Regions from separate parts of the Pseudoduganella sp. R-31 genome, predicted to be linked through region 1. Evidence: predicted binding sites of a transcription regulator. Region 1 holds the regulator's gene; the other holds the start of a gene.
The links. The regulator sigma-54, encoded in region 1, starts transcription at its own class of promoters, with help from an activator protein. The targets are predictions, from matches to a motif close to TGGCANGNAANCTGCTTT.
Positions count from the first base shown of each region.

Region 2: ACN9MY_RS26915 (CmpA/NrtA family ABC transporter substrate-binding protein) is a predicted target of sigma-54. The motif match lies at 3,719-3,736, and genes of this name have one in related genera.

Region 1 is NZ_CP183986.1:1,006,925-1,014,225, reverse strand. Features, by position in the region: gene ACN9MY_RS04650 (endo alpha-1,4 polygalactosaminidase) at 1-53, shown strand, start outside; gene ACN9MY_RS04645 (Lrp/AsnC family transcriptional regulator) at 54-515, opposite strand; gene ACN9MY_RS04640 (enoyl-CoA hydratase/isomerase family protein) at 512-1,597, opposite strand; gene hpf (ribosome hibernation-promoting factor, HPF/YfiA family) at 1,673-2,032, opposite strand; gene ACN9MY_RS04630 (RNA polymerase factor sigma-54) at 2,105-3,601, opposite strand; gene lptB (LPS export ABC transporter ATP-binding protein) at 3,611-4,366, opposite strand; gene lptA (lipopolysaccharide transport periplasmic protein LptA) at 4,369-4,929, opposite strand; gene lptC (LPS export ABC transporter periplasmic protein LptC) at 4,943-5,542, opposite strand; gene ACN9MY_RS04610 (KdsC family phosphatase) at 5,552-6,088, opposite strand; gene ACN9MY_RS04605 (KpsF/GutQ family sugar-phosphate isomerase) at 6,088-7,086, opposite strand; gene ACN9MY_RS04600 (cation:proton antiporter) at 7,169-7,301, shown strand, end outside.
Region 2 is NZ_CP183986.1:5,907,232-5,914,532, forward strand. Features, by position in the region: gene tsaD (tRNA (adenosine(37)-N6)-threonylcarbamoyltransferase complex transferase subunit TsaD) at 1-371, shown strand, start outside; gene ACN9MY_RS26900 (hypothetical protein) at 372-539, opposite strand; gene ACN9MY_RS26905 (ABC transporter ATP-binding protein) at 611-1,405, opposite strand; gene ntrB (nitrate ABC transporter permease) at 1,407-2,225, opposite strand; gene ACN9MY_RS26915 (CmpA/NrtA family ABC transporter substrate-binding protein) at 2,468-3,688, opposite strand; gene ACN9MY_RS26920 (LysR family transcriptional regulator) at 3,806-4,714, opposite strand; gene ACN9MY_RS26925 (LysR family transcriptional regulator) at 4,696-5,595, opposite strand; gene ACN9MY_RS26930 (oxidoreductase) at 5,707-6,561, shown strand; gene ACN9MY_RS26935 (ion transporter) at 6,558-7,301, opposite strand, start outside.

The sequences.
Region 1 (7,301 bases):
TGGTGCTGCCGCTCGCGCTGGACGACAGCCTGCGCTACAGCTGCGAGCCGTGACTACAGCGTCAGCTTGGTCTCGAACTTGGAGCAGTTCATCGCGAACAGGCTCTTGACGTTGATGACGTTGTGGTGCGAGGTGAAGACGCGCCGCGTGAAGGCGCTGTACTCTTCCATCGACTCCACCGTGACGATCAGGTGGAAGTCAAACTCGCCGGCCACTTCGTAGCAGGACATCACCTCGGGCTCGGAACGCATGCGGTGTTCGAACTGCTTGAGGATGTCGGTATTCTGCTTCTCCAGTTCGACCGACACGAATACCGTCAGCGGCCGCCCGGCGAGCGCGCGGTCAACCAGCGCGACAGCCTTGACCAGCACGCCGTCGTTGCGCAGCCTTTCGATGCGGCGCTGGCAGGTCGCGACCGACGAATGCAAGCGCTCCGCGATCTCGCGCAACGGCGTGCTGGCATCTTCTTGCAGGATATTCAGGATGCCCCGGTCGATCCGGTCCAGATCCCTCATGCGAGGTGGCGCAAGGGGTGCGCCCAGGCCGGCCAGCATGGTTCGAAGAAGCGCTCCACCATGGCGGGCGTCACTTCGGCCAGCGTTGCGGGATTCCACTGCGGCTGGTTGTCCTTGTCGATCACCAGGGCGCGTACGCCCTCGAAAATCTCGCCGTGTTCGAAGTTGCGGCGCACCAGGTTGCGCTCCATGCGCAAGCAGTCGGACACGCCCAGCGACGCGCCGCGCTTCAGCAGCTCGTGGGTCACGCTCATCATCAGCGGCGAGCGCAATTCCATTGCCTTCAGCGATTTCTGCGCGAAAGGCGTGCTGTCGCCTCGCAGCGAATCCATGATGGCGGGTACCGAGCCCGCCGAGAAATGCTGATCGATCAGGGCACGCTGCGCTTCCAGTTCGCTGTCGCCGGCGAAGGCGTTGTGCGGGCCGGCAAAGACCGCGACAGCATCGCGCAACGATTTGCCGGGCGTCGACTCGAACAGCTTGGCCAGTCCGGCCAGTTCAGTTTCCGGCACGAAGTAGTCAGCCAGGTCGAGGTAGAGCGCATCCGCGGCGCCGACCGTCAGCCCGGTGAGGCCGAGCCACATGCCAAGCTGGCCCGGCGCATGCGACAGGAAGTGACTGCCGCCCACGTCGGGAAACAGGCCGATGTTCACCTCGGGCATCGCCATCCTGGTACGGCCCGTGACGATGCGCACGCCGCACTCCGGCCCGCCCTGCGCGATGCCCATGCCGCCGCCCATCACCACGCCATCCATCAGCGCCACATAAGGCTTGGGGTAGAAATGGATTAAATGGTTCAGCGCATATTCTTCGGTGAAGAAGTCCTCCAGCAGCGCGCTGCCGCCTTGCGTATTGCCGCGGCCGACGTCGTGGAAGAAGCGGATATCGCCGCCTGCGCACAGCGCGCGTTCGCTGCTGCTGCGCACCACGACCGCCGCCACCGACGCATCGTCGCGCCATGCCAGCAGCGCCTGCGTCATCGCGCGCACCATGTCGAGGGACAGTGAATTGAGGGTCTTGGGGCGGTCCAGCGTGATGAAGCCGGTACCGTTGGAGAGTTGGGTGTGTACGTGTTCGCTCATGCAAATATTCTAACGCACACTGGTCGCAAAAAAGGGCGCCAATTGCGCCCTTTGGTGTGCTGCACGGCCAGTCCTTTACATGGCGGTGGGTGGTGCCTCATACGTATCCGGGAAATGCTTGATGGCCGCATGACTGTGGTTCTGCACACGGTCCTTGTATTTCATGACCTGGCGATCCAGTTTATCAATCAGGGTATCGATGGCGGCGTAAAGGTCTTGCGACAGGCTTTCGACGTAAACAGTTTTGCCAGACATGCGCAGGTTGATTTCGGCTTTCTGGCGTTTCTCTTTCTCGGTGAGGTTATCTACAGTCAGGATGACAGCAATATCGATTACTTGATCGAAATGGCGCTTGACTCGTTCCAGCTTGTTCTGCACGTACTCGCGAATGGCTGGGGTCACTTCGACATGATGTCCACTGATGGTGAGATTCATACACACTCCTAAAGATGATGTCGCTCTCGAGTTCGTGCACGCCGAAACGCACAGAGGAACCCATGCACTGCACTACAACGATTTGCGGAGGCTAACTGGAGGGATCTTCAACGCTTCTCGATATTTGGCAACAGTCCGTCGCGCAATCACCATGCCTTGTTCACCCAGCATGTCCGCAATCTTACTGTCGGATAAAGGATTTTTCGGGTCTTCTGCTCCTGTCAATTGCACGATCAGTGCCCGTATCGCAGTCGAGGAAGCCTCCCCCCCGGCTTCGGTCGCGACGTGGCTACCAAAGAAATATTTCAACTCAAACATGCCATGCGGGGTGAGCATATATTTTTGAGTTGTTACGCGAGAAATAGTGCTCTCGTGTAGTCCCAGTGTATCAGCAATTTCACGCAACACAAGGGGTCTCATGGCCACTGCGCCATGACTGAAAAAGTTCTTTTGTCTTTCTACTATCGCTTCCGCGACGCGCAGGATCGTGTCGAAGCGCTGGCGCATATTCTTGATCAACCACTTGGCCTCCTGCAGCTGGCCATTCATCTGCGACTCGCTCTTGCCTTGCTTGAGCAGGTTGGCATACAGCGCGTTCACGCGCAGGCGCGGCACCACGTCGTTGTTCAGGGTGACGATCCAGCCGCCGCGGCCCTTTTTCACGATCACGTCCGGCACCACGTAGTCTGACTCGCCTGACGCAAATTCGGCGCCCGGATGCGGGTTGCACTGGCGGATCACGCACTGTGCTTCGCGCAAGTCTTCATCGTCGCAGTCGAGCGCTTTCTTCAGCTTGGTGAACTCGCGCTGGGCGAACCAGGTCAGGTGCTTCTCGACGATGGTCAGCGCCATGCGGCGCGTCACCAGCGGCACGCCGGGCATGCGCCTGATCTGCAGCGCCAGGCATTCGGAGGCATTGCGTGCGGCGACGCCGGGCGGATCGAAGCTTTGCAGCAGCACCAGGCTGCAGCGCAGGTCGTCCAGTTCGATTTCCAGCTCGGGCGGCAGGCGCTCGTGGATTTCTTCCAGCGGCTCTTCCAGGTAGCCGTTCTCGTCCAGCGCATCGATGATCAGTTCCATCAGCGCGCGGTCGCGCGGCTCCTGCACGGTGACGCGCATCTGCTCGAGCAGGTGTTCGCGCAGCGTGCAGCCGGAAGCTTCCAGTTGCGGGCGGCTGTCTTCGTCGTCGGCGGATTTGCTGCCGGCGCTGGCGCTCCAGTCGGCGTCGTCGCTGCCGTTGCCGGCTTCATGGTCGCCGCCTTCATAGGTATCGCTTTCGCCGGCAGCGGCCGGGGCTTCGCCGCCCTCGCCTTGCGGGCCTTCAGCCGAAGGCGTGGCGGGAGCTTCGGTGCCATTGCCGTTGCCCTGGCTGATGGCGCCATCGGCCAGCAGCCGTACCGAGTGGTCGAGCGGGTCGTCAAGGCGCTCCAGCATGGGATTGTCGCCAAGCAGCTGTTCCAACTCCTGGTGCAGCTCCAGCGTGGACAGCTGCAGCAGGCGGATGGATTGTTGCAGCTGCGGCGTCAGCGCCAGGTGTTGCGAGGTTCGCAGTTGCAGTGTTTGTTTCATGGCCTTCGTTTACATGCGGAAGTGTTCGCCGAGGTAGACGCGGCGAACGGATTCGTTGGCAATGATGTCGTCCGGGCGGCCCGAGGCCAGCACGGCGCCCTGGTTGATGATGTAGGCGCGGTCGCAAATGCCGAGGGTCTCACGCACATTATGGTCGGTGATCAGCACACCGATATTGCGCTCCTTCAGGAAACGCACAATACGTTGGATTTCGATCACGGCGATCGGATCCACGCCGGCAAACGGTTCGTCGAGCAACACGAAGCGCGGGTTGGTGGCCAGGGCGCGCGCAATTTCCACGCGGCGGCGCTCGCCACCCGACAGCGACAGGGCCGGGTTCTCGCGCAGCTTCTCGATTTGCAAGTCGGCCAGCAGCGATTCCAGGCGCTGCTTGATTTCCGCCTTGGGCAGAGGCTTGCCGTCCACCTTCTGCAGTTCCAGTACGGCACGAATGTTTTCTTCCACCGTCAGCTTGCGGAACACCGAAGCTTCCTGCGGCAGGTAGGACAGGCCCAGCGTGGCGCGCTTGTGGATCGGCAGGCTCGACACGTCGGTGCCGCCGATATCGATGGTGCCTGCATCGGAAGCCACCAGGCCGACGATCATGTAGAAAGAGGTAGTCTTGCCGGCACCGTTGGGACCGAGCAGGCCGACCACTTCACCGCAATCGACTTGCAGCGAAACGTCGTGCACCACCTGTCGCTTGCCATAGGTTTTCTGGAGGCCGCGCACGACCAGCGTGCTGGCGCAGTTATTTGCTTGCATGCTTACTTCTTCTCCGTCGGCGTCGCTGGGGGTTCGGTACGGGTCGGCTGGATCACCATGGTGCCGCGACCGCCGCCGGGCTTGCTCTCCCCGCTGGCCGAATTGCGCACGCTGAAAAATTCCTTGCGGCTGTCGTAAGAAATGAACTCACCCTGCACTTCGTCGTTCTGCTTGCCGCCTTCCAGGCGGCGGATGGTGGCCTTGTTGAACATCTTCACCAGTTCAACCTGTTCCTCGTATTCGATGCGGTCGGCATCGCCTTCCACCCACTGGTCGCCGGCGCCGTCGCGCTTCTGGCGGAAGGTGGCTTTCTTGCCGTCGCCAAACAGCGTCACTTGCTGGAAGCCCTCCGGCGTCTGCTTGACGTAGGCGCGCTCGGCCGTCATGGTCAGGGTGCCGCGGGTCAGCTTGACGCCGCCCAGCAGGATGGTGACCTGCTTGACGTCGTCGATGTCCATCGAGCCGTAGCTGATGTTGGTCGGCTTGTAGGAGTCGGCTTTCTCGGCCAGCGCCGGAGCGGCGACTCCCAGCAGCAAGGCTGCCGACAAGAGTAGTCGTTTCATGTTCATTCCTCAGTTATTGGTCCGCGGCCTTGGGCGGAATCTGCAGCGTGCCGTTGCCGGCCAGGTGCATTTCGCGCGTCGCATTATTGGCGCGCATGCTGTTGGCCGCAGCAGTCGTATCCCCCAGCCGCAGTTTCACCGGATGATCGGTTTCCATGCGGTCTTCGTCCGGGAAGATCACCAGCTTGTCCGATTCCAGGTGCAGCAGTTGCGATTGCGGCGATGCCGCGCGGTCGATCGTCACGCTGCCGTTCAGGGTGACGCGGCTGTTGGTGTCGTCCACGCGCGCCGTATTCGCCACGATCTCCATCGGCGGCTTCTCGCCGGCCAGGCTGTGCACGCGCGGATTGTCGATCTCGGACGAATCGTCGACCGGGCGGTGGGTCAGCTTGTCGCCGGCAATGATATAGCTTGGCTTGCCATCCTTGGTCATGCGCACGAAGGAGAAGTTATGGATGATGTAATCCGGCTCGTTCATGCGCTTGTCGGCCTGCATCTGTTCGTCCGCGCGGTTCAGCAGCTCGAGCAGGTAGAAGCTGCCAAGCGCCGCCAGCAGCACGAAGATCATGCCGATCGACAGGCGGAAGCGGTGGGCGGTCCTCTGGTTACGCATCGCTTGCCCTTACACCAGGAACTGGGCCATCACGCGGTCATAGCTGCCGCTGGCGCGCAGCACGAATTCGCAGGCCTCGCGCACCGCGCCGCGGCCGCCCGCAGCTTCGGTAATGTAGTGGGAGCGATCGTGCGCCTCCTTGCGGCCATTCGGCACGCTGACCGCAAAGCCCACACGGCTCAACAGCGGCAGGTCCACCACGTCGTCGCCGATGAAGGCAACCTGCTCTTCCGCCAGTCCCAGGTCGGCCAGCAAGGCCTTGAACGGGGTCAGCTTGTCGTGGCCGCCCTGGTGCACGTAATCGATGCCCAGGTCCTTGGCGCGTGCCAGCACGATCGGCGTGCGCCGGGCGCTGATGATCGCGGTCTTGATGCCCGCTTCCTGCAGCAGCTTGATGCCCAGGCCGTCGTGCACATTGAAAGTCTTGACCATTTCACCGTCGGCGCCATACGTCAGGCTGCCGTCGGTCAGCACACCGTCCACGTCAAAGATGAACAGGCGCACCCTGGCTGCACGGGCAAGCAGGTCTTCGCGTTCGAGCGTCATCAGATCACCTTGGCGCGGGTCAGGTCGTGGATGTGCAGAGCGCCAACCAGCGTGCCGTCGGCATCCACCACCAGCATCTGGTTGATGCGGAATTCTTCCATCACCGCCACGGCGTCCACCGCCAGCTGGTCGGGGCCGATGGTGCGCGGGTTCAGGTGCATCACGTCCTTGATGACGACCTTGCTGAAGTCCTGGACTTTTTCGATCATGCGGCGCAGGTCGCCGTCGGTGAAGACCCCGACCGGCTTGTTGGCCGCGTCGACGATGGCGGTCATGCCCATGCCCTTCTGGGTGATTTCCAGCAGCGCATCGGGCAGCCGCGTTTCCAGGCCCACGGCCGGGATGGCGCCATCCTTGCGCATGATGTCGCGCACATGCGTCAGCAAGCGGCGGCCGAGGGCGCCGCCAGGGTGGGAACGGGCAAAATCCTCTTCCTTGAAGCCGCGCAGGTCCAGCAGCGCCACCGCGATCGCATCGCCCAGCGCCAGCGTGACGGTGGTGGAAGCGGTCGGCGCCAGGTTCATCGGGCATGCCTCCTTGGCCACCGATACGTCCAGGTGCACGTCGGCCAGCCTGGCCAGGCTCGACGCCGGCTTGCCGGTCATGGCGATCACGTGGCCGCCCATGCGCTTGACCACGGGCAGGATGGCCATCAGTTCGGCTGCTTCGCCGGAATACGAAATGGCGATCACCACGTCTTCCGGCGTCACCATGCCCAGGTCGCCGTGCGCCGCTTCGGCCGGGTGCACGAACAAGGCCGGGGTGCCGGTCGAGGCCAGCGTCGCCGCAATCTTGCGGCCGATGTGGCCGGACTTGCCGATGCCGGACACCACGACGCGCCCTTTGCATTGAAGCAACAAGGACACCGCCCGGCCCACAGTTTCGTCGGTGGCCAGGCGCGCATTCAGCGCTGCCAGTGCGTCCGTTTCGATCTGCAGGGCCTCGCGCGCCAGTTCCAGGGCACGTGTTGCGGTCTTGGCATCAAAAGATTTCAGCATTGTTTTTTCATGGGTTAAACTCATGCCCGAAGTATAGCCGAATTAGATAAGCAAAAAACTTGCCAGACAAAACAAACAACGGATGTTCTCCCCCCTTGAACTGACCCTCCTCCTCCTCGGCAGCGCCGTCCTTGGCGTGGTCGCCTTCCGCATGATGCACCTGCCGCCGATGCTGGGCTACCTGGCTGTCGGCATCCTGCTGGGCCCTCATGCCA
Region 2 (7,301 bases), 1.9 Mb from region 1:
TGAACAACAACGGCGGCGCTGCCAATGTCTGCGAGCAGGACAAGGCGAATATCGCGCGCGGTTTCGTGGATGCGATCGTGGATGTGCTGACAGCCAAATGCCTGTCCGCGCTGAAGCAGACGGGCCTCAAACGCCTGGTGATCGCCGGTGGCGTGGGCGCGAATGCGCAACTGCGCGCGTCGCTGAACGCGGCGGCGAGGAAGAAGCACTTCAAGGTCTACTACCCGGAACTGGAGTTCTGCACCGATAACGGCGCAATGATTGCCTTCGCCGGCGCCATGCGCCTGCAGATCAATCCGCAGGCGGCGCAGCGGGACTATTCCTTCAACGTCCGTCCACGCTGGCCGCTGGACGAACTGCGGGTCATTTGATCAGGCGAGCAGCCAGGCGCTCAGGCCCACCAGGGCCAGCAGGCCTGCTGCAATACCGGTACGCAGGCCGGTGTGATTCATCTGCTGGCGCACCAGTTCGTGGCGGTTCGGCTTGTCTTCCCGCTTTGCTTCTTTGTTAATTTCGTGCTGCTGTACTTCGGTACTCATCAAGTGTCTCCGTTTGTATAGACCACCAATGTAGCAGCAGAGTCGCCCCGCTGCCACACTTTTGCACATTGCTATGCAGCAAAACGTTGTGCCGGGTGTCCTTGTCGTTGGTGGAGGAACTCCAGAACGCTTGTCCGATAGTCAAGATACAGCGGGTCTTGCGCCAGGGCCAGCCTGTCGCGCGGGCGTTCCAGCCGTACTTTGACGACGCCGCCGATGGTGGCGGCCGGGCCATTTGTCATCATGACAATGCGATCGGACAGCAGCACGGCTTCATCCACATCGTGCGTCACCATCACCACGGTGGCCCCCGTCGCGGCGACGATGCGCATCAATTCGTCTTGCAGGTGGGCGCGTGTCAGCGCATCGAGGGCGCCGAACGGTTCGTCCATCAGCAGCACCTTCGGTTCCATCGACAGTGCGCGGGCGATGCCGACGCGCTGCTTCATTCCACCTGAAATTTCATTGGGCCGCTTGCCGCCAGCGGCCGCCAGTCCCACCAGTTCCAGCGCCTGCCAGCTGCGTTCATCCAGTTGCGCGCGCGTCTCCTTGCCGCCGAACACCCGCTCCACTGCGAGGTAAATGTTCTCGAAACAAGTCAGCCAGGGCAGCAGCGAATGGTTCTGGAACACGACCGCGCGTTCCGGCCCCGGCCCGGCGATCTCGCGCCCGCTGCAAACCAGCACGCCACTGGTGGGACGGTTCAGGCCCGCGACCAGGTTGAGCAGCGTCGACTTGCCGCAGCCCGAGTGGCCGATCAGGGTAATGAACTCACCCTGCTCGACCACCAGGTTGACGTCGCTCAGCGCGTGGAACTGGCCAAAGCGCATGTCGACCTTGCTGATATCGATGAATTTCGAAGCCATCTCATTTCTCCTCATAGCTGAAAGCTTTGGCCAGCGCGACCAGCGCCAGTTCCAACGACAGGCCAACCACGCCGATCACGCCGATGGCGATCAGGATGTGCGGCACGTTCAGGTTATTCCACTCATCCCACACCCAGAAGCCGATGCCCACGCCGCCCGTCAGCATTTCGGCTGCGACGATGACCAGCCATGCCGTGCCGATGGCGAGCCGCACGCCGGTCAGCATGTAAGGCAGCACGGAAGGCAGCAGTATCCTGGTCGCCACCTTCCATTCGGACAGGTTCAGCACACGCGCCACGTTCAGGTAATCCTGCGGCACGCGCTGCACGCCGACGGCGGTGTTAACGATCATGGGCCAGATCGAACAAATGAAGATGGCCCAGATCGCGGCTGGATCGGCCGCCTTGAACACCAGCAGGCCAATCGGCAGCCAGGCCAAGGGCGATACGGGCTTCAGCAAACTGATTAAAGGGCTGAACATGCCGTACAAAAAGCTGAAGCGTCCGATCAGGAAGCCAAGCGGAATACCCACCAGCGCCGCCAGGCCGAAGCCCAGCGCGACGCGGCGCAGCGAGGCCAGGATGTTCCAGCCAATGCCCTGGTCATTCGGACCCTTGCGGTAGAACGGGTCCGAGAACAGCTTCACCGCCTCATGCCAGGTCTCCAGCGGAGTGGGAAAGCCTGCGTTGCGTACCGCCAGGATTTGCCAAGCCAGCACCAGCAGCGACAAGCCAAGCAGCGGCGGCAGTACTTTCATGACAAAGGGCCGCAGCCGCCCACCTTCCGGCGCCAGGTGCACGCCTTTCGCCGCCAGCCGCATGCGGCGCGTTGGCCTTCCCGGCACCGCGGGCGCCGGTTGCACTGATGCTCCCGCCTTCCCAGCCTGTCCTGCCGGCGCAACGTCCACCTTCATATCGATTGCCCGCCCCACGCCAGCCGCGGCCAATGCAGCTGCAGCTGCTTCCCGCGCAGCGTCCTGCGCGGTCAGTGCGCCGTGTGTGCCAGGCGTGCCCGCGCCGGCCCCGTCTATCGTTCCGTACATAGCACTCATAAGGCCTCCCTTCACGCTCTGATCTTGAACGAATCAGCATAGGCCTTGGGATTCTTGCCGTCCCAGGTCGTGCCGTCGATCATCTTTACGCTGCGCAGGGGCGACTTTGGTACGCTCACCTTCGCCATAGCCGCGCCGTCCTTGTACACATCGATCTGGTTGATTTGCGTGGCAACTGCCAGGTAATCCGGCTCCGCCTTCAGCAAGCCCCAGCGCTTCTGTTGCGTGAGGAACCACATGCCGTCGCTGAGGTATGGGAAATTCACCGCGCCGTCATTGAAGAACTTCATGTAGTTCGGATCGTCCCAGGTTTTGCCCAGGCCATTCTGGTAGCGGCCCATGATGCGCTGGCCAATCACATCGACCGTCGTGTTGACGTAGGATTTGTCGGCAATGGCTTCCGCCATCTTCACCTTGTTCGACAGGGACGCATCAATCCAGCGTCCAGCATCCAGCACCGCAGCGATGAGTGCGCGTGCAGTATTGGGATACTTCTTCACCCACTCCGCGCTAGTACCCAGCACCTTCTCCGGATGGTCACGCCAGATGTCCTGCGTTGTCGTGGCCGTGATGCCGACGCCATCCACAATCGCGCGGTGGTTCCATGGCTCGCCCACGCAAAAGCCATCCATGTTCCCGATCCGCATATTGGCGACCATCTGCGGCGGCGGCACCGTAATGACCTTGGCGTCCGTCATCGGGTTGATGCCATACGACGCCAGCCAGTAATACAGCCACATCGCATGGGTGCCGGTCGGGAACGTCTGTGCGAAGGTGTACTCGCGCTGGTCGGTGCGCATCAGCTTCGCCAACGAAGCGCCATCGACTGCGCCTTTGTCGGACAGTTTCTTCGACAGCGTGATCGCCTGGCCGTTGTGATTGAGGTTCATCAGTACGGCCATGTCCTTCTTCGGACCGCCAGCGCCCAGGTGGACGCCATACACCAGCCCATACAGCACATGGGCCGCGTCGAGTTCACCGTTCACCAGCTTGTCCCGCACGGCGGGCCAGGACGCCTCCTTGCTCAAGACGATCCTGATGCCGTACTTCTTGTCGAAGCCCAGCACAGAAGCCATCACGACGGAGGCGCAATCGGTCAATGGAATGAAGCCGACTTTGACTTCTTCTTTCTCAGGCTTGTCGGAGCCTGCAGCCCAGGCGTAATTCGATAAGGCTGTCGCAGCGCCCGCAGCAAGCAGGCGACGACGGGTAAGGCTGAACGTGCGATCCATCTCTATCCCCGGTTTGTAAATAATGGGGATACTGCAAGCGCCGTGCCACCCCGCTTTCAGGGGGAAAGGCGGTGGAAATCCAGCACTTTGTTTGTGCACCGCACCAATTTAGCGCCGTCAACGCACCGGGCGAAGCCTCGGATCGGTGCGCAGGCGTTCGGCCATCAGGTCCACGAAGCTGCGGATGCGGGTCGAGCCCTGACGGCTGTCACGGTGGATGATATGGATAGGCACCGCCGGCGTCGCGTAGTCCTGCAGCACCTCAACCAGCTCGCCTGCATCGAGCAAGGCTGCCGCCTGGTAGGACAGCAGGCGCGCGATGCCGAAGCCGCTGCGCACTGCTTCGATGGCAGAGTCGTTATTGTTCACGCCCAGGCGCGGCTTGACGCGCAGCGATTGCGTGCCGGCGCCATTCTGGAAGCGCCAGTCCGGAGGCACGCTGGAGCCGGACGAGGCGACAATGGTGTGCTGCTCCAGCTCCTGCGGCGTGCTCGGCGCGCCATGCTTCTCTATATAGGAAGGCGAAGCGATGATCATGCGCCGCACCTGCCCGACCGGAATGGCGCGCATGCTCGAATCGGGCAGCTCGCCGATGCGGATGCCGACATCGATGCCTTCTTCCAGCAAGTTGGTCACGCGGTCGACGAAGACAGTGGAAATATCCATCGCCGGATAGCGCTGCAGGTAATCGACAATGCCCGGCACCACGTAGATGCGTCCAAACAGCACCGGCGCCGTCACTGTAAGGTGGCCGCGCGGCGCGGCGTTGATGCCGGCAACTGCATCGTCGGCCTCGTCGACTTCCGCGATGATCCGGCGCGCATCATCCAGGTAGCGCTGGCCGGCTTCCGTCACGCGCACATGGCGCGTGGTGCGGTCCAGCAGCCTGGCGCCCAGCCTTTCTTCCAGCGCCGCCACCGCGCGCGTAACGGCAGGCGGCGACATGCCGAGGCGGCGCGCACCTGCCGCGAAGCCCTGCTCCTCGGCCACAGCCACGTAGACGGTCATCAGGTAAAGGCGGTCCATTTGCGTTTCACCATGAAGTCGATAAAGTGCCGCACGCGCATCGGCATGCGGCTGCGCTGCGGATAGTACATGTAAACGGCCGCATTTGCCGTCACATGGGTCGGCAGCAGGTGCACCAGCCGCCCTTCCGCCAGGTCGCGCTCCACCATGTACAGCGCCAGCTGGCCGATGCCGACCCCGGCGCGCACCGCCTCGACCTCGCCCTCCGCCGTATTGAACGTCGCCACGCAGGGCACGTCCTGGTACACCGTGCCGCCCTGCCCTTTGAGTTCCCACGGAATCACGCGGCCCGTGTTCGGCTGGCGGAAACCGGTGCACCGATGGTGCAGCAATTCTTCCACCGTGCGCGGGGCGCCGTGGCGCTCGATATAGCCGGGCGAAGCGCAGATATGCAAAGGAATCCTGCCCAGCTGGCGCGCAACCAGGTTGCGCTCCGGCGGATTCCCCGCCCTGAAGCCGACGTCGATCTTCGCCTCGGTCAAGTCGGTGAAGTGGTCGTCGAACAGCATGTCGAAATGCGCGCTCGGATACAGCTCCTGGAATTCGCGCAGCAGCGGCGCCAGCACCACCGTGCCCAGCGAGGTAGGTGCGGCGACGCGGATCATGCCGTCAACCGCCTCGCGGCTGTTCTGAACGTGGTCCAGCGCCTCGTCCAGCAAGCGCAGGCCCGGGTTGGCCAGCTCGAACAGGCGCTGGCCTTCGTCCGTAAGACTCAGGCTGCGTGTCGTGCGATGGAACAGGCGCACGCCGAGGTATTCCTCCAGCTGGCGAATCGCCTTGCTGACCGCCTGGGCCGACAGGCCGGCATCGACCGCCGCCTGGCTGAAGCTGCCGCCATGCACGACGCCGATGAACAATGTGATGACGCGGGCCTTATCCATTCATTTACAACCAATAGTTGAAGATCAATCACCTTTACTATGGCTAGTGTAGCAGCTCTCCGAAGCCTAATATGCCCTTCACCAACTACCCACTCTTGAAGGAGCAAGATCATGGCAAACAAAGTCTGGTTCATCACTGGCGCCTCCCGCGGCTTCGGCCTGCTGATTGCCCGCGACGCACTGGCGCGCGGCGACTCCGTGGTAGCAGCCGCCCGCAACCCGCAAGCGATTGTCGACGCCCTTGGCGCGCATCCCCAGCTGCTGCCAGTGCAGCTCGATGTGACAAAGGAAGCAGCCGCCGTAGTTGCCACCCAGGCCGCCATCGAGCGTTTTGGCCGCATCGACGTGCTGGTGAATAACGCCGGCTACGGCATCCTCGGCGCCGTCGAGGAGACCTCGGCGGAAGAGGTGCGCCGCAATTACGAAACGAATGTCTTCGGCCTGCTGAACGTGAGCCGCGCGGTGCTGCCGGCCATGCGCCGGCAGCGCAGCGGCCATGTGATCAATATTTCCTCTCTGGGCGGCTACCAGGCGTACTACGGCTGGGGCGTCTACGGTTCCACCAAGTTCGCGGTGGAAGGCCTGAGCGAAGCGATGGCGCAGGAACTGGCTCCGCTGGGCGTGCACGTCACCGTGGTGGAACCCGGCTTCTTCCGCACTGATTTCCTCGACGCCACCTCGCTGGTGGAGACCGCAAGCCGCATCGAGGACTACAAGGATACGGTGGGCGCCATGCGCACCTTCGCGGCGGGCGCAAACCACGCTCAGCCAGGCGATCCTTCCAAGCTGTCGCAAGCCCTGTTGAAGCTTGCCGATGCAACGCAGCCGCCATTACGCCTTCAGTTGGGCAGCGATGCCATCGTTCGCATCAACGCCAAGCACCAGCAGGTAGAGAAGGAACTGGCGCAATGGAAGGACCTGGCCCTGTCGACCGACTTCGAACAGCCGGCCAAGCAGGCCGCCTAACTTCCCGGGAGTTTGGTTCCGCAGCTCTTGCAGAAACGCGCCGACTGCTCATGGTCTCCGGCCAGGCAGCCGTCGCAAGTGCGACTTGAGCGGCGCTGCTGGCTGATTTCGGCGCTGATGATGCCCGTCGGGACGGCAAGAATGCCCCACCCCAGCAGCATCATCACCGACGCAATGGCGCGGCCCAGGTCCGTCTTCGGCACCAGGTCGCCGAAGCCCACGGTGGTCACGGCCGAAATCGCCCAGTAGACGGCAGTCGGAATGCTGGTAAAGCCGTGTGCCGGTCCTTCGACCACGTACATCACGGTCCCCAGCAAGAAGACGACCATGAACACCACCGACAGGAAGATCAGGATCTTGCGGCGGCTGGCCAGCAAGGCACGGCCCAGCATCCCATATTCCTCGATGTACAGCGTGAGCTTGAGAATACGGAACATGCGCAGCAGCCGCAGGATCCGCACGTTGAGCAGCACATGTGCGCCCGGCACGAACAGCGCCATATAACTTGGCAATACTGCCAGCAGGTCGATCATGCCGAAGAAACTGCGCGCGTAGCGCAACGGGTGCCGCACGCACAGCAGGCGGCTGGCGTATTCGATGGTGAACAGCACGGTAAAGAACCACTCTGCCGCAAACAGCCAGTCGCCGTAGTCGCGCGCCACTTCGGCGACACTGGCCAGCACCACGGTCGTCACGCTCAGCAGGATAGCGCCGATCAGCGCGAGGTCGAACGCCATGCC